DNA from 4 places in the Pedococcus bigeumensis genome. Region 4 is predicted to be linked to each of the others. Evidence: predicted binding sites of a transcription regulator. Region 4 holds the regulator's gene; each other region holds the start of a gene.
The links. The regulator LexA, encoded in region 4, represses DNA repair genes until DNA is damaged. The targets are predictions, from matches to a motif close to TCGAACANNTGTTCGA.
Positions count from the first base shown of each region.

Region 1: the regulator LexA is predicted to act here: its motif matches at 4,923-4,938, upstream of ABD262_RS12585 (HNH endonuclease signature motif containing protein).
Region 2: the regulator LexA is predicted to act here: its motif matches at 4,635-4,650, upstream of ABD262_RS12395 (HNH endonuclease signature motif containing protein).
Region 3: the regulator LexA is predicted to act here: its motif matches at 4,478-4,493, upstream of ABD262_RS06310 (HNH endonuclease signature motif containing protein).

Region 1 is NZ_BAAAQS010000003.1:413,295-420,871, reverse strand. It holds gene ABD262_RS12605 (DUF2332 domain-containing protein) at 1-345, shown strand, start outside; gene ABD262_RS12600 (RNA methyltransferase) at 377-1,204, shown strand; gene ABD262_RS12595 (VOC family protein) at 1,275-1,910, shown strand; gene ABD262_RS12590 (acyltransferase family protein) at 2,142-3,284, shown strand; gene ABD262_RS12585 (HNH endonuclease signature motif containing protein) at 3,353-4,915, opposite strand; gene ABD262_RS12580 (MmcQ/YjbR family DNA-binding protein) at 5,021-5,419, opposite strand; gene ABD262_RS12575 (DUF2568 domain-containing protein) at 5,430-5,798, opposite strand; gene purB (adenylosuccinate lyase) at 5,905-7,317, opposite strand; gene ABD262_RS12565 (aldo/keto reductase) at 7,479-7,577, shown strand, end outside.
Region 2 is NZ_BAAAQS010000003.1:371,756-379,332, reverse strand. It holds gene ABD262_RS12410 (bifunctional copper resistance protein CopD/cytochrome c oxidase assembly protein) at 1-462, shown strand, start outside; gene ABD262_RS12405 (carbon-nitrogen family hydrolase) at 465-1,283, shown strand; gene ABD262_RS12400 (NHL domain-containing thioredoxin family protein) at 1,283-3,214, shown strand; gene ABD262_RS12395 (HNH endonuclease signature motif containing protein) at 3,295-4,620, opposite strand; gene ABD262_RS12390 (DUF6458 family protein) at 4,884-5,153, shown strand; gene ABD262_RS12385 (CHAP domain-containing protein) at 5,335-6,105, shown strand; gene ABD262_RS12380 (acyl-CoA dehydrogenase) at 6,314-7,577, opposite strand, start outside.
Region 3 is NZ_BAAAQS010000001.1:1,306,773-1,314,349, forward strand. It holds gene ABD262_RS06280 (class I SAM-dependent methyltransferase) at 1-15, shown strand, start outside; gene ABD262_RS06285 (dienelactone hydrolase family protein) at 119-871, shown strand; gene ABD262_RS06290 (DUF6295 family protein) at 873-1,133, shown strand; gene ABD262_RS06295 (hypothetical protein) at 1,136-1,498, shown strand; gene ABD262_RS06300 (FAD-binding oxidoreductase) at 1,602-2,984, shown strand; gene ABD262_RS06305 (class I SAM-dependent methyltransferase) at 2,981-4,300, shown strand; gene ABD262_RS06310 (HNH endonuclease signature motif containing protein) at 4,506-5,846, shown strand; gene ABD262_RS06315 (acyl-CoA dehydrogenase family protein) at 5,868-7,577, opposite strand, start outside.
Region 4 is NZ_BAAAQS010000001.1:898,088-905,664, forward strand. It holds gene ABD262_RS04355 (NAD-dependent protein deacetylase) at 1-699, shown strand, start outside; gene ABD262_RS04360 (class I SAM-dependent methyltransferase) at 749-1,411, opposite strand; gene ABD262_RS04365 (GNAT family N-acetyltransferase) at 1,430-1,963, shown strand; gene ABD262_RS04370 (SGNH/GDSL hydrolase family protein) at 1,971-2,873, opposite strand; gene ABD262_RS04375 (DUF4259 domain-containing protein) at 3,119-3,532, shown strand; gene lexA (transcriptional repressor LexA) at 3,627-4,352, opposite strand; gene ABD262_RS04385 (LysM peptidoglycan-binding domain-containing protein) at 4,711-5,109, shown strand; gene ABD262_RS04390 (CHAP domain-containing protein) at 5,203-6,447, opposite strand; gene ABD262_RS04395 (hypothetical protein) at 6,716-7,213, shown strand; gene ABD262_RS04400 (winged helix DNA-binding domain-containing protein) at 7,303-7,577, opposite strand, start outside.

The sequences.
Region 1 (7,577 bases), on a different contig from region 4:
GCGGCCGCCGTGGTCGCCGCGGACCCGCCGCTGCTCGTGGCGGGTGACCTCGTCGACGACCTCGCCGCGCTGGCCGCGCAGGCGCCGGTGGGGGCGACCCTCGTCGTCCTCCACACCGCGGTGCTGGGCTACGTCGACCCCGTTCGACGCCGACAGTTCGCCGACCTCGTGCGCACGCTGCCGGGGCACTGGGTGGCCAACGAGCACCCGAGCCTGCTCGAGGGTGTGGTGCCGGGTGCCCCCGACGCGACCCGGCCACCCCGCGAAGGTCCGGAGGCGTTCCTCACCGCACTGGACGGCATACCGGTCGGCTGGTCCGGACCCCACGGGCAGTTCTGTGCCTGAGCCGCTCGGGGACTGACAGACTGGCCACGCCATGGCTGACCTGATCATCACCTCGCCGTCGAACCCGCGCCTCAAGGCGCTCACCGCGCTGCGCCGCAGGCGCACCCGGGAGGAGACCGGCCGCACGCTGATCGAGGGCTTCGAGGAGCTCACCCTCGCGCTCGGCGCCGGGGTGCTCCCGGAGGCGCTCTACTACTGCCCCGAGCTGATGCTCGACCCCGCCAGCCAGGAGGGGGTCGTCGACGACGTGCGTCGCGAGGGGGTCGAGACGGTGCAGGTCTCGCGCACCGCCTTCGAACGGGCCGCCTACCGCGAGGGGCCGGACGGCTTCATCGCCGTGGTGCCGTCAGTGCTGCGGTCGTGCAGCGAGCTGACCGTGGGGCCGCGCGCCCTGACCGTCCTCTGCCAGGGTGTCGAGAAGCCGGGCAACCTCGGCGCCATGCTGCGCACCGCCGATGCCGCCGGTGCCGAGGCAGTGGTCGCGGCCGACCCCGTGACCGACTGGGGGAACCCGAACCTGGTCCGCGCCTCCAAGGGCACGGTCTTCAGCGTGCCGGTCGCGAGCGACTCGACGGCCGAGACCCTCGCCTGGCTGGACGCGCACGGCATCGCGCTCGTCGCGACCACCCCGGACACCGACCTGCTGCACACCGACGTCGACTACACCGGCCCGGTCGCCATCGCGGTGGGGGCCGAGAAGTACGGCCTCACGGACGAGGTGCTGGCGCACGCGGCCTACAGGGTGCGGATCCCGATGGTGGGCAAGGCGAACTCGCTCAACGTCGCGACCTCGGCCGCCATCGTCATCTACGAGGCGGTGCGCCAGCGCGGTGCCGCAGCCCCGGCTGCGCGGTCCTGATCTCCCACTGAGGCCCCACCGACCACACCCGTGTCAGGGGCACTCCCTGACGTATGTCACGATGTCGGGTATGCGAGTTGACCACGTTTCGTATGCGGCAGAGCACGACGGACTGCAGGCGACCGCGGAGCGCCTCGCCAAGCTGATCGGGGTCGACCCGGTCGATGGGGGGATCCACCCGCGCTTCGGCACGCGCAACGTGATCCTGCCGCTGGCCCACGAGCGCTACGTCGAGGTCGTCGAGGTGCTCGACCACCCGGCGTCCGACAAGGCGCCGTTCGGCCAGGCCGTCCGGGCCCGGTCCGAGGCTGGCGGCGGCTGGCTCGGCTGGTGCATCGCGGTCGACGACCTGGCGCCGCTCGAGGCCCGCATCGGCCGCGAGGCAGTGCCCGGCAACCGGTACCGTCCCGACGGCGTCGAGCTGCGTTGGCGCCAGCTCGGCATCAAGGGCCTGATGTCCGACCCGCAGCTCCCCTACTTCGTGGAGTGGGAGGACGTCTCGCTGCACCCGTCGTCCGCGGCCCACACGACCGTCACCATCGACAGCCTGCAGATCGCCGGCGACCCCGACCGGGTGCGCGACTGGCTGGGCCTGCCGCCCGACGAGACGTCCTCGGTCATCGACTTCACCTTCGTCGCCCCCCGCGGCACCCCCGGGCTGCTCGCGGTCACCTTCGACACCCCGGACGGCAAGGTCACCATCTGACCTGCTCGTCCCCGACACACGCCCCGCCCGACCCCCAGGTCGCCGCGGGGCGTCGTCGTCTCGCCACGTGCGCCCGGCGCGAAGGGTCCAGAGCCTGAGCGCGGCGTCACCAGCGCGGCGTCACCAGAGCGGCGTCACCAGAGCGGCGTCACCAGCGCGGTGACCTTCGCCCCTGCTGTGGTCGCTCCCACCGTGGTGCGCTGGTGGGAGGACGCAGGAGGGAGGAATGCCATGACGATCTCTCGCCGGGCGCACCCTTTCGTCCCGGCAACCCGGCCCCGTTCCGCCCATGCCGACAACCTGAAGGTCTGCCTCGTGATCGGCGTCATCGTGGCCCACGTGACGATGGCGTGGACCGGCATGGGCACGTGGGTCTTCGACGAGCCGCCCGTCCGCGAGCCGTTGCTCACCATCGCGACGTTGGTGGCGGTGATCGGCTCGTTCTTCGGGCTCGGGCTGTTCTTCCTCGTGGCGGGGATGTTCACGCCGAGGTCCCTGGCCCGCAAGGGGCTGGGCCGGTTCCTCACCGACCGGGCCGTGCGGCTGGGGATCCCCATGGTGTTCTTCTCGGTCGTGCTGAGCCCGCTCGTCGAGTACGTGGACCCGGACAACGCCGGCTGGGACCAGGGGTTCTGGGCGTTCGCGGTGCACACCTGGTGGCCCCCGGTGCCCGGACCCACGTGGTTCCTCGGCGTGCTCCTGCTGTTCTCCGCGGTCTACGCGGTCACCCGGACGCTCTGGCCAGCTCGCCCACCCGGTCTGACTGCGCTGCGCCCCCGACACCTGGTGACCGCCGGCGCGGTCATCGCCCTCACCTCGTACGCCCTGCGGTTCGTCGTTCCCCTCGGCGAGGAGCGCTGGCACCTGGCCCTCGGGCAGGCGCCCACCTGGGTCGTGGGGTTCACCCTCGGTGCCCTGGCCGGCGAACGCGGGTGGTTCGACCCGATCGGGGCCACCATGGCGCGTCGGGCCCGCCACCTCGCATGGGTCACGCTCGCCGGGTGTGTCGTCGTCCTGGGGCTCGCCAGTGCGCTGGGGGCGGACATCGACGCCTTCGGCGGTGGCGGCACCTGGCAGTCGCTCGTGACCGCGGTGCTCGAAGGAGCGCTCGTCGTGACGATGTCACCCTGGCTGCTCGACCTCTTCCGTCGCCGCTTCGACCACCAGGGTGCGCTGGCGCGCGAGCTGAGCCGGGCAGCCTTCGCCGCGTTCGTCGTCCACCAGGTCGTCCTGGTGTGGCTCGTCCTCGCGAGTCGACAGGTGCCGTGGCCGCCGGAGCTCGAGTACCTGTCGGTCGGCGTGCTCGGAGTGGCCGTCTCCTTCGCGATCGGCTCCCTCCTGGTGCGGCTGCCGGGTGTCTCCCGCGTCGTCTGACGGGCGCACGGTCAGGGACGCGCTGGCTGCGGCGCCCTTCGCCCCACCGAGCCAGCCGCCTTGCCGAGCTAGCCGCGCCGGGGCCCGAGGCTGCTGAGGACGAGCTCGTCGTCGGCGTCCCGTGCGGGCCAGGGCGGGTCGTCCCCCGAGGGTCCTTCGCCGTGACGGCCGAGCGACGTGACAAGGGTGAGGGTCCGCTGTGCGGCCTCGTCGTGGAGGATCTCGATGTCGTGCCACCGGGCGCGTTCACCGGTCGGAGGTTGGTATGCCGGGGCGTGGGGTGGTGGGGGCGGGTCGCCGCCGGGTGGTGCGACGAGCTCAGCGGGGCAGGGCGGTCGGACGGGGAGGCCGTGGCGGGTGGTGACGACCAGGCCGTCGGGGCGGGTGGGGTCACCGCTCATGCGGTAGTCGCCGCGGCCGATGGCGTCGTGGTGGAAGGGGCAGAGGCTGACCTGGTTGTCGTCGTCGGTCGCGCCGCCGTCGGCCCAGCCGTGCAGGTGGTGGATCTCGACGAACCGGGTGGCGGTGCAGCCGGGGAACCGGCAGCCGCGGTCGCGGTCCTCGATCAGCCGACGCGACCGGGGAGGCAGGATCCGCATGGCCCGCCCCACGCTGACCGGGCGCCCCTCGGTCTCCCAGACCGGCTGGAGCACGCCGTCGGAGACGAACCGGTCGAGCAGCCGCTGGGGAATGGCCCCGCCGCCGTTGACCCACGCGCCGTCGGTGGAGAGGTGCAGGTAGACCCGGTAGTGGCTGGCCCGACCGGTCGACGCGACCGAGGAGAGCGACCGCCGGGCGAGCTCCTCGAGCGCGTCGGCGTAGCTGGGGCGGTCGGTCGCCGCGAGGCCGCGCACCCGGGACACTGCGGACTGGTGCGGGCTCGCGCCATCCACCGCCTGGCCGACGGGCCCGTCCTCCCGCTGGGGTGCGGGACCGTCCTCGGGTGCGTTGGACGCGGCGAGGAACAGGGCGTCCTTGGCTTCCTTGATCGCCTGCTCGACCAGCGCCCCGACCGGTGCCGGCGCGCTGAAACGCAGCTGGAACCGTCCGTCCACGTCGTAGTGCATCGCCAGGTCGGGGCGGGCGCACGCCCTGCGCTCCGACTCGTCCTGCCCAGGCAGTCCAGCGGCGGGCGCCGTGTCGGTGGGAGACGGGTCGGTGGGAGCGGTGTCGGCGGCTGCGCGCTCGGCTGACTGGGCGTCCGTCGGCGGAGCCTCGGCGAAGGCGTGCCGGCTCAGCGCGCGACGCAGCTGCGGCACCGTGGCGTGCTGGGCGAACTCGGCCGCTGACTGCTGGTGGCTGGCCGGGGCGTGGTGGGCGACCACCGCGGTCTGGTCGAGGGACAGCAGCCCGTCCCGCAGGGCCTCGGAAGCAGCGGTCAGCTCGTGGCGCCGTTTGGCGATCGCGACCACGTCTCGAGCGTGCGCCGGCGACAGACCGGCACGGACGACGAAGTAGTGCTCCGGGGAGCGGAACCCTCCATCACCCCAGTGCTGGCCCTCGATGAGCTCGACGGCCAGGTCGACGAGCTCGCCCTGAGCCCGGTTGAGCCGCCCCGCGACCTCGGCCGTGCGCGCCCACAGCGCGCGCTGCTCCTCGTCGCGCTGCACGGCTGCCGGGCTGACTGACATAGGCCAATCGTACACCTGTTCGAAGACGCAAACCCAGTAATCCACACGTGAAAACGCCTGAGCCGCAACAGATCTCGATGCCCAGCGAACTCCCGGCGTCAGGGCTCAGTCGCCGAAGAACTCCTCGACCAGCTTCTTCGGGGCACGCGCGGCCCACGCATCCGTCACGACCTCCGCGAGCTCGGCGCGGGTAAGGCGGCCGAGGTCACGCTGGCGGAGCAGGACCGCGTTGTAGCCGTCGAAGTGCGGTGTGGTGAACCACGGTCCGTCACCGTCGACAAGCGCCTCCTTGTCACTCTGGTCAGGCACGCTGAAGACGATGACGTCCTGCATCCGCTCGCCGGTCTCGGGGTCGAGGGCGCCGGGTCGCGGCTCACGGAAGTGCAGGAACGACTTCTTCCGCACCACGTAGGCGGGGTTGCCCCACGACCGCCCTTCCTCGGCCTCGGGGAGCGAGAGCGCGATCTCCGCGAGGTCGGCCAGCTTCGCCTTGCGTGCGGCCATGGCAGCGACGCTATGCCGACTCGTGCCGGCCGCGAGTCGGGGCGTCGCCGACCAGCGCCTGGATCGAGGGCAGCTGGGCGAGCCCGTTCACCACCACGGAGAAGACGAGGAACGCGACCGCCCACCCGTGCTGCCCCACCGCCCAGAGGCCGAGCCCGGCCAGGCCGAAGACCAGCACCTTGGTGACCGGCCGGATCACCGGGCCCCCGAGCGGCGCCTTCGGTGACGCGAAGACCCACCAGACCCCGATGACCACCAGCACCATGCCGATGGCGAGCAGGACGCCGCCCTCGTGGTTGCCCCACACCGCCGCGGCTGCCGCAGCCAGCAGCTCGTCGACGAACACCAAGGCCAACACCACCCAGCCCAACGCCACCATGGGTCCAGCGTCGCACGCAGGCGACGAGCGGGGCCAGAGGCGTGAGAGGTATGCCGCGTGGTCACCACGCGGCATACCGGTCACCCCACGAGCTCAGTCGGGGTCGTCAGACATCCAGGAAGTCGACCAGCTCGGGGGCCACGCCGAGGTAGGTCTGCGGCGTCAGCTCGGACAGCCGCTTGGCGACGTCGTCGGGCAGACCGAGGCCTGCGACGAACTCGCGCAGGTCGTCGCCGGTGATGCGGCGACCACGGGTCAGCTCCTTGAGCCGCTCGTAGGGGTTCTCCATGCCGGCCACGCCCTGGGCGCCGAGGGCGCGCATCGCCGACTGCACCGGCTCGCCGAGCACCTCCCAGTTGGCGTCGAGGTCGGCGGCCATGGCCGCCGGCACCGCGTCGAGCCCGGCCAGCCCGCGAGCGGCGTTGTCGATCGCCAGCAGCGAGTGGCCGAACGCGACGCCGATGTTGCGCTGCATCGAGGAGTCGGTGAGGTCGCGCTGGAGCCGGCTGTTGACCAAGGTCGAGGAGAGCACGTCGAAGAGCGCGTTGCTCACCTCGAGGTTCGCCTCGGCGTTCTCGAACCGGATCGGGTTCACCTTGTGCGGCATCGTCGACGACCCGACCGTGCCCTGACCGCGCACCTGCGCGAAGTAGCCGAGCGAGATGTAGGTCCAGACGTCGGTGCAGAGGTTGTGCAGGATCCGGTTGAACCGCGCGAGGTCGGCGTAGAGCTCGGCCTGCCAGTCATGCGACTCGATCTGCGTGGTGAGCGGATTCCACTGCAGCCCAAGGGATTCGACGAACTCGCGGCTGAGCGCCGGCCAGTCGGCTCCGGGCACGGCCGCGAGGTGCGCGCCGTAGGTGCCGGTGGCGCCGTTGAGCTTGCCGAGGAACTCGGCCGCCCTGATCCGTCGCAGCTGGCGTCCGAGCCGGTGGGCGAGCACCGCCAGCTCCTTGCCCATGGTGGTCGGGGTGGCGGGCTGCCCGTGGGTGTGTGCCAGCAAAGGCACCTCGCGCAGGTCCGAGGCCATCGTCGCGACCGACTCGACGAAAGCGCCGGCCCGCGGGTGCCAGACGTCGGTGACCGCGCCCTTGACCATGAGGGCGTAGGACAGGTTGTTGATGTCCTCGCTGGTGCAGCAGAAGTGGATCAGCTCGGCGAGCCCGCGGTCCTCGTCCCCGGGGGCGATCGCGGTGAGGCGGCGCTTGAGGAAGTACTCGACCGCCTTGACGTCGTGCTGCGTCTCGCGCTCGATCGTCGCGAGCTCCTCGATCTCGGCCGCGCCGAAGTCGTCGACGACCTGGCGGAGCTGCCGCTGCTCGTCGTCGGTGAGCGCGCGCACGCCCGGCACGACCTGGTGGGTGGTGAGGAAGATCAACCACTCCACCTCGACCCGGATGCGCTCGCGGTTCAGCGCCGGCTCGGACAGGTGGTCGACGAGGGGAGCCACCGCACTGCGGTAGCGACCGTCGAGGGCGCCCAGCGCGATGGGCGGGGTCGCGTCAGCAAGCGAAGCCATGGCCCACAGTCTCCCAGAGTGCGCGGCCACCCCAGGACACCGGTATGCCGCGTGGTCGCCGCCCGGCGCCGGACCCTGCGCCGCCCGGTGCCGGGCTCCACTCCGGCCCCGGCCGGCCCGCGGCCGCGCGCCAGCCTGCGGCGCGGCATACGGTGGGAGGCATGCGATACACCACCCTCGGATCCAGCGGCACCGTCGTCTCCACCCAGTGCCTCGGCACGATGACCTTCGGCGCGGAGGCGGACGAGGCGACGTCCGGT
Region 2 (7,577 bases), on a different contig from region 4:
GCGCTGCGCACCCACACCGGGCACGTGCTGATGGTGGTGCACTTCCTGCTGACCGGCTACCTCTTCGCCTGGGTGCTGATCGGCATCGACCCCGGGCCCAAGAAGTGGTCGCCGCTGATGCTGCTCGTCGTGCTCTTCGCGACGATGTCGTTCCACGCCTTCTTCGGGGTGGTGATGACCGGCAGCTCGACGCTGCTGGCGCCGGGCTTCTTCGAGCTCGTGCGGCTGCCCTGGATGACCGACCCGCTCGGCGACCAGCACGAGGCCGGGGCGATCGCCTGGGGCATCGGGGAGGCGCCGACCGTGATCCTCACTCTGCTGGTGGCCGTCGCGTGGGTGCGCACCGACCGCGCCGAGTCCACGCGCAAGGACCGCCAGGCCGACCGCGACGGAGATGCGGAGCTGGCCGCCTACAACGCACACTTGCAGGAGCTCAAGCGTCGAAACGAGGGGCGGCGATGACCATGCGGGTGGCCGTGGTCCAGGTGGCGTACGGCGACGACGAGGCGATGGACGACCGGGTCGACCGGGTCGCCGCGCTGGTGCGCGCCCAGGCCGGACACGACCTCGTCGTGCTGCCCGAGCTCTGGGCACCGGGCGGGTTCTCCTACCGCGAGTGGGCCGACCGGGCGCAGCCCATCGCCGGCTCGATCGGGTCGGCCATGTCGGCCGCGGCTCGTGATGCCGGGGTGCTCCTGCACGCCGGCTCGATCATCGAACGCGCAGAGCCGGGCCACGGGGGCGCTGTCGGGGTGGGAGCCGACGGCCACGGTCTCTGGAACACCTCGCTCCTCTACGGTCCGGACGGGGCTCTCGTCGCGGCCTACCGGAAGATCCACCGGTTCGGCTTCGGCTCGGGCGAACCGAAGCTGCTCGACGCGGGCGAGGACGTCGTCGTGGTCGACCTGCCGGGCGCTGCCCCGCATCGCGCGGGCCTGTCGACCTGCTACGACCTGCGGTTCCCCGAGCTCTACCGGCGTCAGCTCGACGCCGGTGCCACCGTCTTCGTCGTACCCGCCGCCTGGCCGGCTGCGCGGGTGCGGCACTGGACGCTGCTCGCGCACGCCCGCGCGATCGAGGACCAGTGCGTCGTCATCGCCTGCAACACCGGCGGCACCCACGCTGGCACCGAGATGGCCGGGCACTCCCAGGTCATCTCCGCCTCCGGCGAGGCGCTCGCCATGGCCGGCGCGGGCGAAGAGGTGCTCAGTGTCGACGTCGACCTCGACGCCATCACGGCCTGGCGCGAGCAGTTCCCGGTGCTCCAGGACCGTCGGCTCTGATGCGCGCACGTCATCGCCTCAAGGCCCCACCCCTGCTCGGGCGGGGCTGGCTCAACACCGGCGGCCAGTCGCTGAGCCTCGACGAGCTGCGGGGCCGGGTCGTCGTCCTCGACTTCTGGACGTTCTGCTGCGTCAACTGCCTGCACGTCCTCGACGAGCTGCGACCGCTGGAGGAGAAGTTCAGCGACTCGCTCGTGCTGATCGGGGTGCACTCGCCCAAGTTCGAGCACGAGGCCGACCCCGACGCCCTCGCCGCGGCGGTCGAGCGCTACTCCGTGCACCACCCGGTGCTCGACGACCCCGACCTGGTCACCTGGCAGGCCTACACCGCCCGCGCCTGGCCGACCCTCGTCGTCATCGACCCTGAGGGCTACATCGTCGCCTCGATGTCCGGTGAGGGGCACGCGCACGGGCTCACCGTCCTCATCGAGGAGCTCGTGGCCGAGCACACCGCCAAGGGCACCCTGCGCCGTGGCGACTCCCCGTATGCCGCGCCGCCGCCGCCCGAGACCGCGTTGCGGTTTCCCGGCAAGGCCGCCGGGCTCGACGACGGGTCGTTCCTCGTGTCGGACACCGCCCACCACGAGCTCGTCTGGCTCGAGCCGGACCTGGTCACGGAGCGACGACGGTTCGGCGCAACGAACATGGATGCAGCGAACATGGATGCAGCGAACGTGGATGCAACGAACGTGGATGCAACGAACGTGGCTGGCGCGAACACCCTGGCCGAGCCCCAGGGCGTGCTGGTGCTGCCCGCCGCCACGGCCGAGCGGGTCGGCTACGACGTGGTCGTGGCCGACTCGGTGCACCACCAGGTCAAGGGACTCCGGCTGGCTGACGGCGCGTGGACCCTGCTCGCCGGCACGGGTCGACAGCTGCGCGAGCGGTCGGGCAGCGGCCCGGCGCTCAAGCAGGACCTCTCCACCCCGTGGGACCTCGCGTGGTTCATCGACCGGGTGGTCATCGCCATGGCGGGCACCCACCAGCTGTGGGCCCTGCACCTGGCCACCGACCCCGCCGACAACACCGTCGCCGTGCTCGGCGGCACGTCCGCGGAAGGCATCCGCGACGGAGCGGCCGACGAGGCGTGGTTCGCGCAGCCGTCGGGACTGGCCGTCTCGCCGGACGGCTCCCGGTTGTGGGTGGCCGACTCCGAGACCTCGGCCCTGCGGTCGCTCGACGTCACCGACGAGGGCTTCGTCGTGACCACCCACGTGGGACAAGGGCTGTTCGACTTCGGGCACCGCGACGGCCCCGCCGACCAGGCGCTGCTCCAGCACCCGCTCGGGGTCACCGTGCTGCCCGACGGGTCGGTCGCCATCAGCGACACGTACAACGGGGCGATCCGCCGGTTCGACCCCCTGACGTCGGAGGTGAGCACCCTCGCGACCGGCCTGCTCGAACCCTCCGACGCCGTCGTCGAGGCCAGCGAGCAGCGCGACGGGCCTCCGGCTGGGCGCAGCCAGCTGGTCGTGGTCGAGTCGGCGGCCCACCAACTCGTGCGGATCCCGTTGCCCGACAAGGCCCAGCGCGTCGACGGCCTTGCGCACCAGACGCAGCGCCCGCGCACGGAGGTCGCCCCGGGTGCGCTCACCCTGACCGTCCACTTCACCCCGCCCACGGGTCAGAAGCTGGACCACCGCTACGGCGACCCCACCAGGCTGATGGTCTCGGCCACCCCGGAGGGGCTCCTGCGCGAAGGCGCGGGCGGCGCGCAGGGCCTGACACGCACTCTCGTCCTCGACCCAGCCGCCGGCGACGGGGTCCTGCACATCTCCGTGCAGGCGGCCTCGTGCGACGGCGACCCGGTCACGGGTGAGGTGCCCGAGCACGCGGCGTGCCATCTGTACCAACAGGACTGGGGCATCCCGGTCGTCCTGGTCGAAGGCGCGACCGATCGCCTCGACCTCGACCTGCGCGGCACGGACTAGCTGTACTGACCAGCGGCACGGACCAGCGGCACGGACTAGGGAAACGCACTGGCGGCACGGATTAGCCGGCCACGAACGAGCTAGCTCCGCAGCGAGTAGAGGACGGACTTCTTCCCTCGAGCATCGGTGTCGACCCGGTGCCAGTAGCGGGGGTCGTGGACCCTGCGGTGGTGGTGCCCGCACAACGGCACCGCGAGCTCGAGGTCGGTGTGGCCGCCGGACGCCCACGGATCCTCGTGGTGCAGCTCGGACCAGGCATAGGGCCGGTCGCACCCCTGCGCAGCGCAGGTGTCGTAGGCGATCGCGAGCGAGACGCGTTGCGCCTCGGTGAAGAAGCGCTCCTGCCGACCGAGGTCGATCGGCACGGACCGGCCGCCAAGCACCGCCGGGACGATGCCCGCGTTGCAGGCCAGCCGTCGAGCCTCGCTGGCCGAGAGGTCGTGGCCGGTGTCGAGGTGCGCCGCGCCGAGCGCCGCCTTGAGCTGGTCGTGGGCGACCGTCACGACCACCGTCGCCGCGACCTTGCCCGAGAGGGCGTCGGTGGGCAGGTGCTCGAGGAGCTCCACGAAGGCGGATCCGTAGCGGTGGGCCCAGTCGCCGTCGGCGGCACGGAAGGCGTCCCAGGTGGCGTCGGCCACCTCGGCCGCGGTGGTGGCACCGGCCGCCTTCGCTGCCCTGGCCGCCTGCTGCGCGAACCGCCGGGGCGACGCGATCTGCTGGACCGTCTTGACGAGGATCGCCGCCGCGAGGGATGGGAGGGTGAAGTGGCCACTGGTGGTGCCGTCGCCGTTCTGGTGCCAGGTCAGGCGCGACTTCGCCAGCGCCACGTCCTCCTGCGTCCGCAGGACCCGGTCCTCGTGGGCGTCGACCTCTGCCTGCGACCGCTCGACTGCGGCGAGGGCTCGCCGCCCGTCGCGTCGCAGGGTGCCAGGATCGACAAGCTTGGCCCGGCGCACCAGCGCGGTCTCGATCGCGGTGCGCTCGTCGGCCCCGAGGCCCTGGGGCAGCTGGGCGGTCGCCGTGGCGATGACCATGGCGTGCTCGGTCGACACGTCCCCGGCGGCCAGTGCCTCCCGGGTGGCGTCGAGGCCGTGGTCCAGAGCGGTCGCCAGGCGCACGTCGCGCGCTGCTTGACCACCCTCACGCCTGGTGCGGGCGGCGAGCCAGGCCCCGGTGCCGGTCATCCCCGACTCGGCCGCCACCGCGGACCGGTCGGCCTCCGCGACCAACGAGAGCCGCACCGCCTGCAAGCGGGTGATCACCCGGTCGACGGCACCCAGGGCGCTGCCGGCCGCCGCGGCTCCGATGACGTCTCCGCCGACGTGCCGGTCGAGCAGCTCGTCGATGGCGCGCAGCACCTCGACCGTCCCGGTGAGGCCGGGGTCGAGGGTGACAGCTGCGGACATGTAGGCAACTGTAGTCGAACATCTGTTCGAACACAAGCACGATCCACAGGAACATGACCAGAAAGATGGTCATCCGCCGGGTCCGGCCCCACAGCGGCCCGGCGGGCGAGGGTGGGCCGGGTCCCGCGAGGCACCCGCCGACGGCCGCGGCAGCGCGCGTCGGTTTGCGAAGTATGCGCCGCGTTGCCGCAGGTCAGGGCCCTTCGGCCGATAGAGTCGAGGCAACGGGCGACCAGTGCCCGCAATCCCCCCAGGAGTGAAGCATGTACATCGGACTCGGCATCTTCCTGATCGTCGTCGGCGCGATCCTGACCTTCGCCATCGACGCATCCTCGGTCGGCGGGGTCGACCTCCAGACGATCGGCTGGATCTGCATGATCGCCGGCGTTCTCGCGATCCTGCTGTCGCTCGTCCTCACCAACCGTCGCGGCGTGGCCGGTGGCGGCTACTCGGCCCGCCGGGTCAGCCACAGCGACCCGGCCACCGGCACCCGCGTCGACGAGGTCGACGTCGACCGTGACGGTCGCGTCTGACCCGCACCGTTTCACCGCCACGGGGCGGAGGGGATAACTCCCCTCCGCCCCGTCGTGCGTGCTGCAGCTGTACGGGTAGTTCTCCCCATCGACGGGTGCGCCGAACGTTCCTACCTTCGTCATCAGCAGCCGGTTCCACCAGGGGGACGGGCGGATCCGAAACACGATGCAGGAGAACGCAATGCGCACACCGAACCTCAGCCAGAAGCCGGTCCGGGTGGCCCTCGCCGCCGCCCTCGGCCTCTCGGCCGTCGCGGGCGGGGCGGCCATCGCCGACGCGGCCACGGGCACCGTCCGGACGAGTGGGGCCACCCTCACCGTCCGCTCCGGTCCGGGCACCGGCTACACGGCGGTGGCCACGATCGCCAAGGGCACCAAGGTCAACATCAGCTGCCAGACCTACGGCTCGACCGTCAAGGGCACCTACGGCACCTCGAGCATCTGGGACAAGATCGGCACCGGTCGCTACGTGTCCGACGCCTACGTCTACACCGGGCGCGACGGCTTCGTCGCCCCCAGGTGTGGCGGCAGCACCCCGGCCCCGACCGGCGCGATCAAGGACGACTACCCCTACCGCGGCGCCACCTCGGGCGTCGACCCGTGGAACTTCTACAAGGGCCAGTGCACCTCCTTCGCCGCTTGGCGCGTGCGCCACAACGTGGGGGTGGCCTTCTCGAACTCCTACAAGGGACAGCACTGGGGCAACGCCGAGCACTGGGACAACGCTGCCCGCGCCGCCGGCATCCCGGTCCACCAGTCCCCGAAGGTCGGGGACATCGCGGTCCGCAGCAGTGGTACCTACGGCCACGTCGCCTACGTCGCGAAGGTCAACAGCGACGGCAGCTTCATGGTGGAGGAGTACAACCACGTGCGCTCCGACACCTACAGCTACCGCAGGGCCACCCGAGGCACCGGCAGCGAGCAGTTCAGCGACTTCATCCGGTTCACGTAGGGAATCCCGGGATCGGCACCTCGGCAGACATCCGTTCCGCCCGCTGATCCGAACCAAGAGGGTGCGCTCGTCCCCGGAGGGGAGGGCGGGACCACAGCAACCTGACGAACGCCGAGCAGGTATGCCGAAGGGCTGGCTCCCAGGGGGGGCCAGCCCTTCGGTCGTGCCGGGACCACCCGGCATACCCGCGTGGTGGGGTGGTGGTGCGTCAGAACGCGGACTCGGGGACGTCCATCAGCGCGTTGTCGGTCGACTCGGCGATCTGGCGCTCGGCCGCGATCTTCGGGAGGACGTTGCGTGCGAAGAACGACGCCGCGGCGATCTTGCCCTCGTAGAAGTCGCGGTCCCTGGCCGAGACGCCATCGGACGCCAGCGCCTTGGCGGCCACCGAGGCCTGGCGCAGGAGCAGCCAGCCGATGACGAGGTCGCCGGCGCACAGCAGGAGGCGGGAGGTGTTCTGGCCGACCTTGTAGAGGTTGGTGACGTCGCCACCCTCCTGCCGCGGGTCGGACTTCATCAGCTCGCCGACCATGTAGCCGAGGATGCCCTGGACGTCCTCGAGGCCCTTGCCGAGCAGCTCGCGCTCGGTGTCGAGGCGCCCGCCGTCGGCGCCGAGGTCCTTGGCGAACTCCTGCACCTGCATGGCCACGTGCGAGAGGGCCTGGGCCTTGTCGCGGATGATCTTGCGGAAGAAGAAGTCGAGGCCCTGGATGGCGGTGGTGCCCTCGTAGAGGGTGTCGATCTTGGCGTCCCGGATGTACTGCTCGATCGGGTACTCCTGGAGGAAGCCCGAACCACCCAGGGTCTGCAGCGACTCCGTGCCGAGCAGCACCCAGGCGCGCTCGGAGCCGACGCCCTTGACGATGGGCAGCAGCAGGTCGTTGACCCGGTTGGCCATCTCCGCGGGGGTGTCGGCGGCGATCTCCTCCGACCCCGACTCCAGGAACGCCTGGTGGACGGTGTCCTGCTGCGTCGCGGTGTACATCACCAGCGCGCGCAGGCCCTCGGCATACGCCTTCTGCGTCATCAGCGACCGACGCACGTCGGGGTGGTGCGTGATGGTGACGCGGGGCGCGGCCTTGTCGGTCTGCTGCGTCAGGTCGGCGCCCTGGACCCGCTGCTTGGCGTAGTCGAGCGCGTTGAGGTAGGCCGTCGACAGCGTCGAGATCGCCTTGGTGCCCACCAGCATCCGCGCGTGCTCGATGACGCGGAACATCTGGGCGATGCCGTCGTGGGTGTCGCCGAGCAGGGTGCCGACAGCCGGCTCCCTGTCGCCGAAGGTGATCTCGCAGGTCGTGGAGACCTTGAGGCCCATCTTGTGCTCGAGGTTGGTGACGTTGGCGCCGTTGCGCTCGCCGAGCTCGCCGGTCTCGAGGTCGATCTGGAACTTCGGCACGATGAACAGCGACAGTCCCTTGGTGCCGGGGCCGGCGCCCTCGGGCCGGGCCAGCACGAAGTGGATGACGTTGTCG
Region 3 (7,577 bases), 410 kb from region 4:
GCCTCGAAGGAGTAGCACCGCCGACCCCATCCCCTGCCGGTGGGGTGCCACGGGACGGCTGCCGCACCCGTGACGGGTGTCAGTGCTGCCGACGGGGCCGAGGCATAGCATCCGTGGCGTGAGCGACTCCCTCAGCGCAACCACCATCTTCCTGACAGGCGCCGACGGCGCGGAGGTCGAGGCCTACCTCGCCCGTCCCGACGGCGAACACACCCGCGGCGGGGTGGTGGTGATCCACCACATGCCGGGCTACGACCGAGCCACCAAGGAGATGGTGCGCCGGTTCGCCGAGCTGGGTTACGACGCGATCTGCCCCAACCTCTACAGCCGCGAGGCGCCGGGAGCGGACCCGTCCGATGCCGCGGCCACGGCCCGCGCACAGGGTGGCGTGCCGGACGACCGGCTGGTCGGCGACGTCGGTGCCGCCACGGCATACCTGCGGGCGCTGCCGACCAGCAACGGCTCGGTGGGCGTGGTCGGCCACTGCTCCGGTGGCCGGCAGGCCGTCCTGGCGGGCTGCCGGCTCGACCTCGACGCGGTCGTGGACTGCTACGGCGCGTTCGTCACGGGGGAGCCGCCCGCGGGCTACCCGCTCAAGGTCACCAACCTCGTCGACCAGCTCCCGTCGCTCGGTGCGCCACTGCTCGGGTTGTTCGGGGCAGAAGACAAGACGCCGAGCCCCGACCACGTGGCCGAGCTCGACCGGCGGCTCGCCGAGCTCGGCAAGCCCCACGAGTTCCACACCTACGACGACGCCGGTCACGCCTTCTTCGCCACCGACCGCCCGAGCTACCGGGTGACCGCGGCGAACGATGGCTGGGAGCGGATCGCGTCGTTCTTCGGGTCCCACCTCACCGGACGGGAGAGCTGACATGTGCACCTACGCCACGGTCGCCGAACAGGTCGACGGCAGTGCGAAGGGACCGGGGGGCCAGTGGTTCCACGTCAACGACGCGACCGTCTACTACGACCACCCCGTCCACGCGATGGCGGAGCACACCCTCAACATCGACCTCGCCGACCCCTCGCTCGGACCGGGGGCGCGGGTGGCGGTCGAGCTGACCCGCGACTCGGCCACCCGCCTCGTGCGGGCGATCGAGGAAGCGCTCGCCTCCGCACCGGAAGGCGTCTGACCGTGGCACAGGTGACCGAGCTGCACGTCTACCCGGTGAGCGGCCAGCCCGGTCGCGACCTCGAGGAGGTCGGCGTCGACGCCGCGGGCCTGGCCGGCGACCGGCGCAAGAAGGCGGCGGTCCACGTGGTGGCTGCCCACGACGTCGCGCCCGACACGCGGGCCAACCTCGTGGTCTCGTTGAGTCCTGCCGAGCTCGTGGCCGCCATCGGCGGCGTGCTCGTGGTGGGCGGCGTCGAGCTCGACGTCACCGGCACCGCGCGCGACTGCCCCGGGGTGTATGCCGCGGTGCGTCGCCCCGGCACCGTGCGCGTCGGCGACGAGGTCACGGCAGTCGCCCCGGCGAGTGGCGTCGATGAGGGTTGAGCGACCCGATGACCACGAGCCGGCAACCCGCGTGACGCGTGTCGGTGCGGCGGCATAAGGTCGTCATGTGCCGGACTTCGTCTCCGCTGGGACTGGGCGGATCGTGAAGGTTCCCACGGACGCTCGTGCGCGCCACGACCTCGCCGTGGGTCGCCTGGCTGCCAGCTACTCCGCCATCCCGGCGAACGCTCCGGTGCGGCTGGCCAAGAAGACGTCCAACCTCTTCCGCGCGCGAGCCCGCACCGACGCGCCCGGTCTCGACGTCTCGCTGCTCGACCAGGTGATCGAGGTCGACGCCGAGGCGCGCACCGCCGACGTGCAGGGCATGTGCACCTACGAGCACCTCGTCGAGGCGACCCTGCCCCACGGCCTGGCGCCGCTCGTCGTGCCCCAGCTGAAGACGATCACCCTGGGTGGGGCGGTCACCGGGCTCGGCATCGAGTCGACGTCGTTCCGCAGCGGCCTGCCCCACGAGTCGGTCCTGGAGATGGACATCCTCACCGGCGCCGGCGAGATCGTCACGGCCCGGCCGGAAGGCGAGCACGCCGACCTCTTCCACGGGTTCCCCAACTCCTACGGCACGCTCGGCTACGCCACCCGCCTGCGGATCGCCCTCGAGCCCGTCGAGCCCTTCGTCGCCCTGCGCCACGTCCGGTTCCACGACCTCGAGTCGCTCGTCGAGACGATGGGCCGGATCTGCGACAGCCGGGAGCATGACGGCGAGCGGGTCGACTACCTCGACGGCGTGGTGTTCTCCGCGACCGAGTCCTACCTCACCCTCGGCCGGCAGACAGCCCAGCCGGGGCCGGTCAGCGACTACACGGGCCAGCAGGTCTACTACCGCTCGATCCAGCACGACTCGCCGCTGCCCAAGGTCGACCGGCTCACGACCCACGACTACCTCTGGCGCTGGGACACCGACTGGTTCTGGTGCAGCAGGGCGTTCGGGGCCCAGCACCCCCGGGTGCGCCGACTCTGGCCGCGGCGCTACCGCCGGAGCTCGTTCTACTGGAAGCTCATCGCGCTCGACCACCGGTTCGACGTCGCCGACCGGCTCGAGGCCCGCAAGGGGCGCCCCCCGCGCGAGCGCGTGGTGCAGGACATCGAGGTGCCACTCGGACGGACCGCCGGGTTCGTCCACTGGTTCCTGCGCGAGATCCCCATCGAGCCGATCTGGCTGTGCCCCGTGCGCAGCAAGGGGGAGTGGCCGCTCTACCCGCTGAAGCCCGGCGAGACCTACGTCAACGTCGGCTTCTGGTCCAGCGTGCCGCGAGACCCTGACCAGCCCGAGGGCGCGGCCAACCGGCTCATCGAGGAGCAGGTCACCGCGCTGGAGGGACACAAGTCCCTCTACTCCGACGCCTACTACGACGAGACTCAGTTCTGGCGCCTCTACGGCGGCGACACCTACGCCGACCTCAAGCGCCGCTACGACCCGAAGTCCAGACTGCTCGACCTCTACTCCAAGGCGGTGCAACGCAAGTGACGATTCTCAGGACCAACCGGACCGGCCCCCACCACGGCTCTCCCGGCCCCGACAAGCTGTCGATGGCCGAGATCCTCGACGCCGTGACCGCCGACGAGGTGCCGCTGCGGTTCACCGCCTTCGACGGCTCCGCCACCGGACCCGAGGACGCTCCCTACGGCCTCGACCTCAAGTCTCCGCGCGGCGCGAGCTACCTCGCCACTGCCCCCGGTGACCTGGGCATGGCGCGCGCCTACGTGGCCGGCGACCTCGACGTCACCGGCGTCCACCCCGGCGACCCCTACGAGCTGCTCGACGCGATGGGCAACCTGCACTTCAAGCTCCCGCCGCCCAAGACCGCCGCGGCCATCGCCCGCTCGCTCGGCGTCGAGCTGCTCAAGCCCCCGCCGCCGCCCCCGCAGGAGGCGCTGCCGCGTTGGCGACGGGTCGCCGAGGGCCTGCGGCACAGCAAGACCCGCGACGCCGAGGCGATCCACCACCACTACGACGTGTCCAACACGTTCTACGAGTACGTCCTCGGCCCGTCGATGACCTACACCTGCGCGTGCTACCCGCACGACGGCGCCACCCTCGAGGAGGCGCAGGAGAACAAGTACCGCCTCGTCTTCGACAAGCTCCGGCTCAAGGAGGGCGACCGGCTGCTCGACATCGGCTGTGGCTGGGGCGGGATGGTCCGGTATGCCGCGCGGCGGGGCGTGCACGTCATCGGAGCCACCCTCTCGGCCGAGCAGGCGAGCTGGGCCCAGGAGGCGATCCGCCGTGAGGGTCTGCAGGACCTCGCCGAGGTGCGCCACAGCGACTACCGCGACATCCGCGAGACGGGGTTCGACGCCATCTCCTCGATCGGGCTGACCGAGCACATCGGGGTGCGCAACTACCCGGCCTACTTCGCGTTCATCAAGCACCACCTGCGCACCGGGGGGATGCTGCTCAACCACTGCATCACACGTCCCGACAACCGGCGCACCTCCACGGGCGCCTTCATCGACCGCTACGTGTTCCCCGACGGTGAGCTGACCGGCTCGGGCACGATCATCGCTGCGGCGCAGGACGCCGGTCTCGAGGTCCGTCACGAGGAGAACCTGCGCGAGCACTACGCCCGCACCCTGGCCGGCTGGTGTGCCAACCTTCGCGACAACTGGGACGCGTGCGTCGACGAGGTCGGCGAGGCGACGGCCCGGGTGTGGGGTCTCTACATGGCCGGCTCACGGGTGGGCTTCGAGCGCAACGTCGTGCAGCTCCACCAGGTGCTGGCGGTGAAGCTCGACGACCGCGGCCAGGCCGACCTCCCGCTGCGACCCTGGTGGAACGCCTAGTCGAGCAGCGCCTTTCACTGGTGAGGCTCGGAGTCTCCAATCTGAGCACTGCCCGTCGGCTCAGCACGCGACGGTCGACCGGGCCGAGTCGGTCGCTGGAGCGAGGCGCTGCCTGGTGAGTGACCTCGCGTTTGCCGTCGTGTGGATGTCTCACTGACTGTTTGCATTGCTTGACGTTCGAACACGTGTTCGAATACGATGGGGCATGGCCATCACCCCGATGCACCCGTCACCGCGGCTCGCGGCAGCCGATGGGGTGCGTCAGGTGCATGCCGTGCTCGACCGCTGCGCGTCCGTCGGCGACCTGTCCGGGTATGCCGCGTCGAGCCTGATCGTCGAGCTGGACCGGGCGGTGACCAGGTTGCAGGCCCTCAAGCTGTCCCTGGTGGCGGTGGTGGACAGGTCCGACGTCGCCTCCGACGCGGGGATGACCGGCACCGCCGCGTGGCTGGCCGCTCGGTCTCGGCGTGACGGTGCGTCCGCTGCGCGCGAGGTGCGCCTGGCGACCGCCCTCGACGGCGGGTTCAGCGCGACCCGGGAGGCGTTGAGCGTGGGTGACCTGAGCACCGAGCACGCGCTGGTGATCGCCACCACTGCGCAACAGCTGCCGAGCGGGCTCGACGAGACCGAGCGGGCCGCGATCGAGCAGTCGCTCGTGGCGGTCGGCAAGCGCGTCGATCCCGCGGCGCTGCGCAGGAAGGCCCGGCGGGCGCTGGAGTCCGTGCACCGCTCGCAGGCCGAGGTCGACGCCCACGAGGACTCCGTGTTGCGCAGCGAGGAGGAGCGCGCCCTTGCCGCGACCAGGCTGACCCTGCACGACAACCACGACGGCACGACCACCGGCCGGTTCACCGTGCCCACGCTCGCCGGGCAGATCCTGAAGAAGGTCATCCAGCAGATCGCCTCCCCGCGCCGGTTCGCCCAGCAGGCGGCCCGAGACGCGCGGCTACGGGCCGCGGCGCAGGGCGGGTCGTTGACCGCGGACGAGGTCGCCGAGGCGACCTGGGACGCGTTCCGGTCCGAGGACCTCGACTGGTCGCAGAAGTACGGGCGGGCCTTCGTCGAGCTGCTCGAGCACCTGCCCACCGACCACCTCTCGGGCAAGGTCAACGCGACCGTGCTGGTCACGCTCGACCACGACAAGCTCAAGGCGTCGCTCGGCGCGGCGCACCTCGACACCGGCCACGACCTCTCGGCCTCCGAGGCACGCCGGCTGGCGTGCGGCGCGGGGATCGTGCCGGCCGTGCTCGACGGCGAGTCACAGCTGCTCGACCTGGGCCGGACGCAGCGGTTCTTCACCGAGGCACAACGGGTGGCGCTCTCGATGACCTACGACTCCTGTGCCGCCGAGGACTGCGACCGGCCCTACGCCTGGACCGAGCACCACCATGAAGACCCTTGGGCCCGCGGTGGCCGCACCGACCTCGACCAGGCAGTTCCGTTGTGCGGGTTCCACCACCGGCGCATCCACCATCCGGGGTTCCACCACCGGATCACCCGGGAGGCCGGCGGACGCAAACGCGTCACCATCCACCGGCGGAGGTAGGCGCGGAGGTAGGCACGGAGGTCAGTCGAGGGGGGCGAGCAGCTCCGTGCCGAGCCAGGCCTTCGGGATCCCGAAGGCGTCGACCAGCTCCTGGGCGTGCGGTCGCAGCGCCGCGCACAGGTCGTTGACCGCAGCCGTGACCTGCTTGCTGCGTGCGGGCGTGATCCGGCCGTGCTCGAGGAACCAGCCCTTGTCCGACTCGATGCTGCTCAGCGCGTAGAGGTCGCACACCCGCGAGAGGGTCTGTGCGGCGGAAGCGTCCTCGCACCGGTCGATGGCTGCGACGAACGACTCGAGGACGGTGCGGTCGACGTGGGCCCGTGCTGCCTCGATGACGTGGTCCTGGGCGTCGTTGAAGACGTCGAACAGGTCGGCGCCAGGCTTGCCGGCCTTGCGGAGTCGCAGCGCCAGCGTCTCGATCAGGTGCTTCTCGCGGTCCTCGAAGAGGTCGAGCTGCCAGCCGCGGTCGGTCGGGCCCTTCTCGCTGTCGCGGCCCGGTGCGGAGTCGATGAGGCGCTGGATGAGTCCGCGAGCAGAGCTGCGCTCGATGACCGCCCCCGCGAACTGCCTGGCCCCGAACCGCACCATGCCCATCGTGTCGAGGTCGCCGAACGCGTCGCGGTAGTCGGTGAGCAGCCCCTTGGCGACGAGCTGGAGAAGGACCGTGTTGTCGCCCTCGAAGGTGGTGAAGACGTCGGTGTCGGCCTTGAGGGCGGGCAGCCGGTTGACAGCGAGGTAGCCGGCGCCACCGCAGGCCTCACGGCACATCTGGATGGTCGCCGTGGCGTGCGCCGTCGCGACCGCCTTGGTGCCGGCGGCCCGGGCCTCGAGCTCACGCTGCTGGTGCTCGTCGGCGGCGTCGCCGGCCGACTGCACGTCGTGCATGAGCTCGACCAGCTCGTTCTGCGCGTACTGCAACGCGTAGGACTTGGCCAGGGCGGGCAGCAGCTTGCGCTGGTGTGCCCGGTAGTCGAGCAGGATCACCTCGTCGGTGCCGCCGGGCGGCGCGAACTGCCGGCGGTGACCGGCATACGTGACGGCGAGGGTCAGGGCGGTGCGGGTGGCGGCGCCGGCCCCGCCGGCCACGCTGATCCGCCCGCGCACCAGCGTGCCGAGCATCGTGAAGAACCGTCGCGTCGGGTTGGCGATGGGGGAGGTGTAGGCGCCGTCCTCGTCGATGTCGCCGTAGCGGTTGAGCAGGTTGGTGCGCGGCACGCGCACCTGCTCGAAGGTCAGCCGCCCGTTGTCCACCCCGGGGAGCCCGGCCTTGGCGCCGCAGTCGCCGATCGTCACGCCGGGCATCGTGGCGCCGGACTCGTCGCGGATCGGCACCAGGACGCAGTGCACGCCGTGGCTCTCGCCCTCGGTCACCAGCTGGGCGAAGACCGCGGCCATCCGGCCGTCGCGCGCGGCGCCGCCGATGTAGTCCTTGCGGGCCCGTAGGTCGGGCGTGTGCACGACCAGCTCGTCAGTGGCCGGGTCGTAGGTGGCGGTGGTGCCCAGCGACTGCACGTCGGAGCCGTGACCGGTCTCCGTCATGGCGAAGCACCCCGGGAGGGTGGCGTCGATGATCGACGGGAGGTATGCCGTGTGGTGGCGTTCGGTGCCGAGGTTCGCCACCGCGCCGCCGAACAGGCCCCAGTGCACCCCGGCCTTGACCATCAGCGACAGGTCGGCGTGGCCCAGCAGCTCGAACGCCGTCACCGAGCCGCCGAGGTCGCCGTTGCCGCC
Region 4 (7,577 bases):
GTGACTCCCATGCAGTACGCCGAGTTCCTGGGGTCGTCGCAGGCGAGGCAGCGCTACTGGGCCCGTAGCTACGTCGGCTGGCAGCGGTTCAACCTGGCCAGGCCCAACTCCGGCCACGACGCCGTCGCCCGCCTCCAGCAGTGTGGGCTGGTCGGCCCCGTCATCACCCAGAACGTCGACGGGCTCCACCAGCAGGCCGGGGCCACCGACGTCGAGGAGCTGCACGGGTCGCTCGCCAGGGTGGTGTGCCTGACCTGCGGCGACCGGTCTTCCCGGTGGGACCTCGACGAGCGGATGCGCGAAGCCAACCCGACCTACACGGTGACGAGCGACGAGATCAGGCCCGACGGCGACATCGTCCTCAACGAGCTCGACGTCGACGCGTTCCGCACCCCGCTCTGCCTCGTGTGCGGTCACGACACCCTCAAGCCCGACGTCGTGTTCTTCGGGGAGTCGGTGCCGAAACCGTTGGTGGAGAAGTGTTTCCGGCTCACCGAGGAGGCCAGTGCGCTCGTCGTGCTGGGGTCGAGCCTCAAGGTGATGAGCGGCTACCGCTTCGTGCGCCGAGCGGCCGCGCTCGACATCCCGGTCGCGATCATCACCCGCGGACCCACGCGGGGAGACGCTGTGGCCGCCGTGCAGGTCGACGCGTCCCTCGGCCCGACGCTCGCTGCGCTGCTCGACCGCCTGGCCGCCTGACCAGCTGACCTGCCGTGGCCCGACCCCGGGCCGAGCCGGTGCTCGCGGGTCAGCCCGGTCGCCGGGCGACGAGCACGACGTCGATCGCGTCGCCGTGCTCGGTGGGGCGCACGTACTCCTCGCAGCGCTCGATGGCCAGGTCGCCCGCGGCCTCGCGCAGCTGCTCGGGGGTGTGCAGGAGAGCCGGGTCGGACGGCCCGCCGACCCCCTCGGTGAGGTTGCGCAGGCCGTGTCCCACGACGACCAGCGCGCCCCCGGGAGCCAGCCAGCTCCGGGTCCGTGACACGACGTCCGACGGCAGGTGCAGGTAGGAGACCAGCACCAGGTCGTACAGGACCTGGGGTGCGGGGTGCCATGACCGGGCGTCCGCGACGACCCAGTCGATCCGGTGTCCCAGCCGCGTCGCCTCCTTCTCGCCCTTCGCGAGCCCGACCGACGAGAAGTCGACTGCCGTCACGCGCCAGCCCCGCGATGCCAGCCACACGGCGTGACGACCTTCGCCGGCGCCTAGGTCGAGCGCGCGACCCGGCGGCCACCCGCCCACGATCCGCTCCACCTCGGCGTTCGGGGTGGCGCTCCAGACGTGCTCGTGGGCGGCATAGCGCTCGTCCCACATCGCCTGACGGGTGGTCGGGGTGCCGCGGTCGGGGTCGGGCAGGTCCGGTCCGCCGGTCGAGCCGTGCCTGTCGGAGTGCTGGTGCCCGTCGCTCATCCCCCTAGCATCGCCGATATGACCAGCAACGTCCCTGCGGAAGACCCGTCGGTCGTGGTCCGCGACGCGACCCCGGCCGACCTGCCCGCGATGGCGGCTGTCTACGACGAGCAGGTGCGCACCTCGGTGGCGACCTTCGACACCGAGCCGCGCGGCGCGGCATACCTGGGGGAGAAGCTCGCGGCCGTCGACGAGGGGAACGTCGTCTTGGTGGCCTGCACTGCCACCGACGAGCTCCTCGGCTACGCCTTCTCCGGGCCCTTCCGCCCGCGCCCGGCCTACGCGGGCACCAAGGAGGTCTCGGTCTACCTCGCGGAGCCCGCGCGGGGTCGCGGCCTGGGCCGCACCCTGTATGCCGCGTTGCTGGCGCGGCTCGACGCCGCACCCGGCGTGCACACCCAGGTGGCCGTGGTCGCCCTCCCCAACGACGCGAGCGTGGCGCTGCACGTGGCGTCGGGTTTCGAGCGGGTGGGGGTCCTGCGCGAGGTGGGGCACAAGTTCGGTCGGTACGTCGACACCGTGTGGTACCAACGGATGAGCCCGACGCACTAGCCCTCGGCTAGGGCAGCTCGAGCACCTTCTCGACCGTCGGCCAGATGAGGGCGGCGAGCTCGGCATGGCCGGCAGCCAACAGGTGCTGCCGGTCGGAGGCGAGCAGCTCCAGGCGCTCGGTGTAGCCGCTGAGCGTGCCGTCGTCGGTGTGGCACACAGGGATCCCGGCGCACGCGCGGACCTGCTCCGCCTCGTACCTGTCGATGATCGCCGTGAGCGTGGCGACACCCTTGGCGTTGATCGTCCCCTTGCCGGTGAACGGGGAGCACGGGTCCGTGTCGGCGAAGCCGGCCACGGCGACCGGGTCCTTGGCCAGCGCCTTGGCGTATCCCGCGGGGCTGCCGAAGTTGCTCACCACGAGGATGGTCGTCTTGGGTGAGGCGGAGTGCACCGTCTCGACGGCGGCGCGCACCGACGCCCGGAACTCGGGCAGGTGGGCGGCGTCGCTGCCGTCGCAGCGGATGTCGTTGTCGATGGTCTGGACGATCGCCAGGGCTGGGAACGGGACCTGGTCGAGAGCGGCCTCGGCCTGTGCCGGCAAGGTGGCCGCCTTCGCACCGTTCTCGGCGGTGTTCGCGACCGACCCCTGGGTCTCGGGCCGCACCTTGACGAGCCGGAGGTAGACGCTGTCCACCTTAGGGTCCGTCCCTGTGGCCCACGAGCTCTTCGGTGAGTTCTCCTGCGGACGGTCTGGATCGGCGCTCAGCCCGGTCAGCGCGGAGTGACCGAAGGCGATCACGCCCCGAGGGTGGTCTGCCTCCGCCGGACTGGTGGTCGTGGTGCGGCTGGTGGTCGTGTCGCGGCCCTGGGCGGCGCCCACCGATCCGTCGGGCTCCTTGCCGGCGCACCCGCCAGCGAGAACCACGGCCAAGGCCAGCGTGCTGGCCGCCACTGCTGGGTGTCGTGCCACGGTGAGCCCCCCTCGCAAGGCTGCCTCGGGTGCGCGGTCACGCCGACAGCTGCTGTTGCCAGCATGGGGGTGCAGCAGGCCGGTGGCAACGGGATATCGGCGTAGCCCCTGGGGGCCGCGCTCGGTCGTTCCGTCGGGACCGCGTGGTACCAACGGACGAGCCCGACACATTGGGGCTGGCGCATCGGGCCCTTGCTTGGCACTCTCGGAAATGCACCCCTGTCGCAGGCTGTGGAGGTTCGGAGATGGGCGCCATCGGAGTTGGGCCGTTCGAGAACGACGACGCACTCGACTTCCTCGACGAGCTCGAGGAGTCGGAACAGGACGCGCGTCGACGCAAGGTGGAGACCGCCCTCGTCCGGGTGGTCCGAGCGTCCGGCTACATCGAGGCGCCCACCATGTCCGAGGCCGTCGCGGCGGCAGCTGTGGTGGCCGCCAGCGACGACTTCGAGGCCGTGATCGGGGAGCGGAACGTGCCGCGCTGGCTCGACGAGGACCCGATCGAGGTCGACGAGCGGCTCGAGGAGCTCGCGACGCAGGCCCTGCACCGCGCCCTGAAGTCCGACGACAACGAGCTCTGGGAGCTGTGGGCCGAGGGTGATGGTGGCGAACGCTTCGCCACCAAGGTCACGCACCTGCTCGACGCCCTGGGGGAGTGACGAGCACCTGACGACCGCGGCCACCCACACGTATGCCGCGGCACGCACGAGGCGTACCGCGGCACACGGGGCAGCCGGCACCTGAGGGTCGAGGTCAGATGCGGCGCAGCACCGCCGTGACCTTGCCGAGGATGGTGGCATGGTCTCCGTCGATGGGGTCGAAGGCGGCGTTGTGCGGCATCAACCACACCTTGCCGTCCTTGCGCTTGAAGGTCTTGACGGTGGCCTCGTTGTCGAGCATCGCGGCCACGATGTCGCCGTTGTCGGCGCTGGGCTGCTGCCGGACGACCACCCAGTCGCCGTCGCAGATCGCGGCCTCGATCATCGAGTCACCGACGACCTGGAGGAGGAAGAGCTGACCCTCGCCGACGATCTGGCGGGGGAGCGGGAAGACGTCCTCGACGGTCTCCTCGGCCAGGATCGGCACCCCGGCCGCGATGCGACCCAGCACCGGCACGTAGGACGCCTCGGGGCGCTGGTCGTTGACGCCGGTCTCGTCGTAGGTCGCGGTCTCGTCCTCGACGCTGGCGCCGCCGCGGTAGCCGCGCATGTCGGCGGGGGAGTCGGGTGAGACGACCTCGATGGCGCGCGGTCGGTTGGGGTCGCGACGCAGGAAGCCCTTGCGCTCGAGCGTCGACAATTGGTGGGCGACCGAGCTGGGGGAGGTGAGCCCGACGGCCTCGCCGATCTCGCGCAGGCTCGGCGGGTAGCCACGGCGGTCGACCGAGTTGCGGATCACCTCGAGCACGCGGCGCTGCCGGACGGTCAGCCCGTCGCCGCGATCACGGTCGGGCAGTTCCTTGACGTTGTCGTCGCTCATGCCGCTTCCTCACTGGAGCAGGTACGGGTTTCAGGTGGGGCAGGTACGGGGTGTTCAGGTGGTGCTGGTGCCGGTCGGGCGCCTGTGCCGCGGCTGGTTCAGGGGGCTGTCAGGTGCTGCTCGATGTCACGCGTGGGGCGGCTGGGCCGGGCGTGAAAGGAGCGTTGTCAGTGGCCTCTGATGTGCTTGGGGCATGAACACAGCGTATGACTTTCGAACGTCTGTGCCAAACATGTGTTCGACGCGTGTCTTGATCCGTTCGAACATGCGTGCTAGAAATCACCTAGGCAGTTCTTCGCACACCCGTTCGATGAACTCGACAACCAGCTGGCATGCAGATGCCACGATGGAGGACCAGATGAGTGCAGCAGTCGCTTGGGACGTCGCCCCCGCACCGGTGCGGGTCCCCGTTCGCCCGGCTCGCCCGCAGCTGGTCTCGGTGCCCACCGGGGCTGCGGTGCCCGAGGTGCCGGCCACGCCGGTGCGCATCACCCGGGCCGGGCGGTTGGCCCTCACCCTGACGGTCGTCGTGGCCGCTGTGGCCCTGGCCGTCGCCCTGTTCAGCGGCGGTGCGTCCGCCACGGTGATCGACCACTCCACCACCGTCGGCGCGGGCCAGACCCTCTCCGAGATCGCCACCCAGCAGCTGCCGCAGCTGCCGATGGCCGAGGCCGTGGCCCAGCTCCAGATCGCGAACGACCTGACCGGCAGTGACATCCACGCGGGTCAGACGCTGCTCATCCCGCGCGTCGGCTGACCTGGTCACGAGCGCTGATGGACCGGGCAGCGTTGCCCGGCTGAGGGAGACGGGCAACGTCAGGCTGGACAGCCTCTGACGGCGCCGACCGAGTCAGCTGGCCTTGGCCAGGTGGGTCCACCGGATCGCGGAGGTGTCGCCCGCCTTCTCGATGGCGACTTGATCGACCCCCACGGCTGACGACGTCGTGGTGGTGCGGACCGGCATCCCCGCGGTGACCTTGTAGCTCGCGATACCCGGCAGCGCGGTGATGACGGTGCCGTCCTTGGGGTGGAAGCGCAGGTGGTTGAACTTCACGCCCGATCCAGCCTTGTCCACCGCGAGCTGGTCGACGTAGACGGGGGTCTTGTACCCACCGACGTTGGCCCAGGAGCTGATGGGGATCGGCGCCCCACCGCTGATCCGGTACGGCTCCTGCCGCTGACCGGTCTTGATGAAGGTCCCGTCCGCGGGCACGGCGTTGAGGTGGTTCCACACCCCGCCGGTGCCGGCCCGGTCGATCGCCGTCTGGTCGACCACCACGGTCGGCTTGGTGCCGCCGAAGACCGTCCACGACGTCACGATGACCGGAGCGCCGCCCGCGATGCGGTATGCCTCCTTGCGCTGGGCGCCCTTGATGAAGGTGCCCTCAGCCGGTCGCATCGGGAGCGTGGCCAGCGAGGTGCTCGAGATCAGGTAGGTCGGCTGGGTGCCGCCGAAGGCCGTCCAGGTGGACGCGAAGACCGGGGCCTTGCCGACGAGGCGGAAGACCTGCGAGGTCTCCCGCACCTTGATGAAGCTGCCCGAGGGTGGGGGCTTGTAGGCCTGGTCCTTGAAGTGGATGAAGTTGGTGGGCCAGTTGCGGTCGCCCCGGGGCACTCGCCAGCGCGAGGAGTAGCCGCCGCCGTAGGACGAGTCGGAGATGACGATGTAGGCGGAGGTCACCTCCTCGACGTAGCCGACGTGTCCGTAGCCGGGGGCGTAGGCGCTGCCGTAACCCCACTGCGCCACCGAGCCCACGGTGGCCGTCTTGTCGACCTTGAAGCCGCGTTTCGTGGCGTTGGCTGCCCAGCTTCCGCCGTTGCCCATCGCACTCTGCTGGGCGACTCCGTTGCGCGACAGTCGGTAGGCCACGTAGTTCACGCAGTTGTTGCCCGAGGCGCTGACCGGGTAGCCCCAGACCGACTTCCCGGCGTACCCGGAGAAGGCGATGCAGGAGATGTTCGTCGCCTTGCACTCCCGGACCATCGTGTCGGCGTGGGCCGGTGCGGCGACGGTGGCCGTGACCGCCATGGCGGCACTGGCAGTGAGGGCGAGCGCGGCGAGACGTGCGGCAGCGCGGCGGAGGTGACGTCGCATGACTTCCCGGGGGTTGGGGGGACCGGGCGGGGTGCCAGATGGTGCTCGACGGGAGGGGCCCGGTCGGGGGCCTCCGACAGGGTGCCCTACCGCGGATCGTCTTGTCCCATTTGCCCGGAGAACATCGCCGGTGTAATTCGGCGGCTCGTGCTCAGGGCGACGACGCTGCATCGGCCGAACGGTCGAGGATCGGCGTTCGACCTACGCCATCGGTCCTACGCGTTGTCCCCGATGCGCGCACGCCTCGTGGGCGAGGACCGTCAGGGGGATGAGGACTACTTCGAGAGTCGCGGCCGCCCTGTCCGCCGCCGGCGTCGCGGTCGCGCTCGGCTGCCTGCCGGCCGACGCTGCTGTCGGCACCAAGACCATGTTCACCGTCGACACCCAGTTCGTCGACGGTCCCAGCGACATCGTGGCTGCCAGCGGACCGCTGTCGGCGTGCACCCAGGTGAGCGACGTCGAGGGCGCCGGTGACCTGCGCACCCACAACCAGCTCGTCTTCAGCGGCGTCAAGGTGCTGTCCTGCGGGACGGCCAGCGTGACCGTCGGCTACCAGGCCTTCATCACGCTGCCCGCCCTCCAGAACCCGGCCGTGCTGCCTGCCGGTGGTGGCTTCAAGACCTTCGGGACCTGGTGGGTGATCGACTCCACGCTCGCCGGGGTCAGCTCGGGAGGTGGCACGTTGATGGGCGACAGTCGCACCTGCACCCTCGACCCGGGCTCGGACGGCTGCATCACCGACCTGTTCCGCGGGACCGTCTCCTGACCCGTTCGACCGGCCCGGGTGCTGGTCGGCCGTCGTGCTGGTCGAGCGTGACGTGGCTGGCGCCGCCAGCGAGCGCCTGAGCGATCTATTCAGCGGTCCGCTCGCCGCGGTCGGCGGGCGGGGTGGCCCAGGTCACCGCCCCACAGGTGTGGGGTGCCCTCGTACTCGAGGTAGGAGAGGTCGCGCCCCAGGAAGTGCGCGAGCCGCTGGGCAGCCCTGCGTACCTGGGTGCGTCCGTCCTGCGTGACGCCGGGAGCCAGCCGCACCTCCACCTCGACCACGTCCGGGCGTACGGTCCGCTTCCACAGGCCAACGTTCACCGACTCCAGCACGACCCAGGCCCAGAACGGGTCGGTGTGGTCGG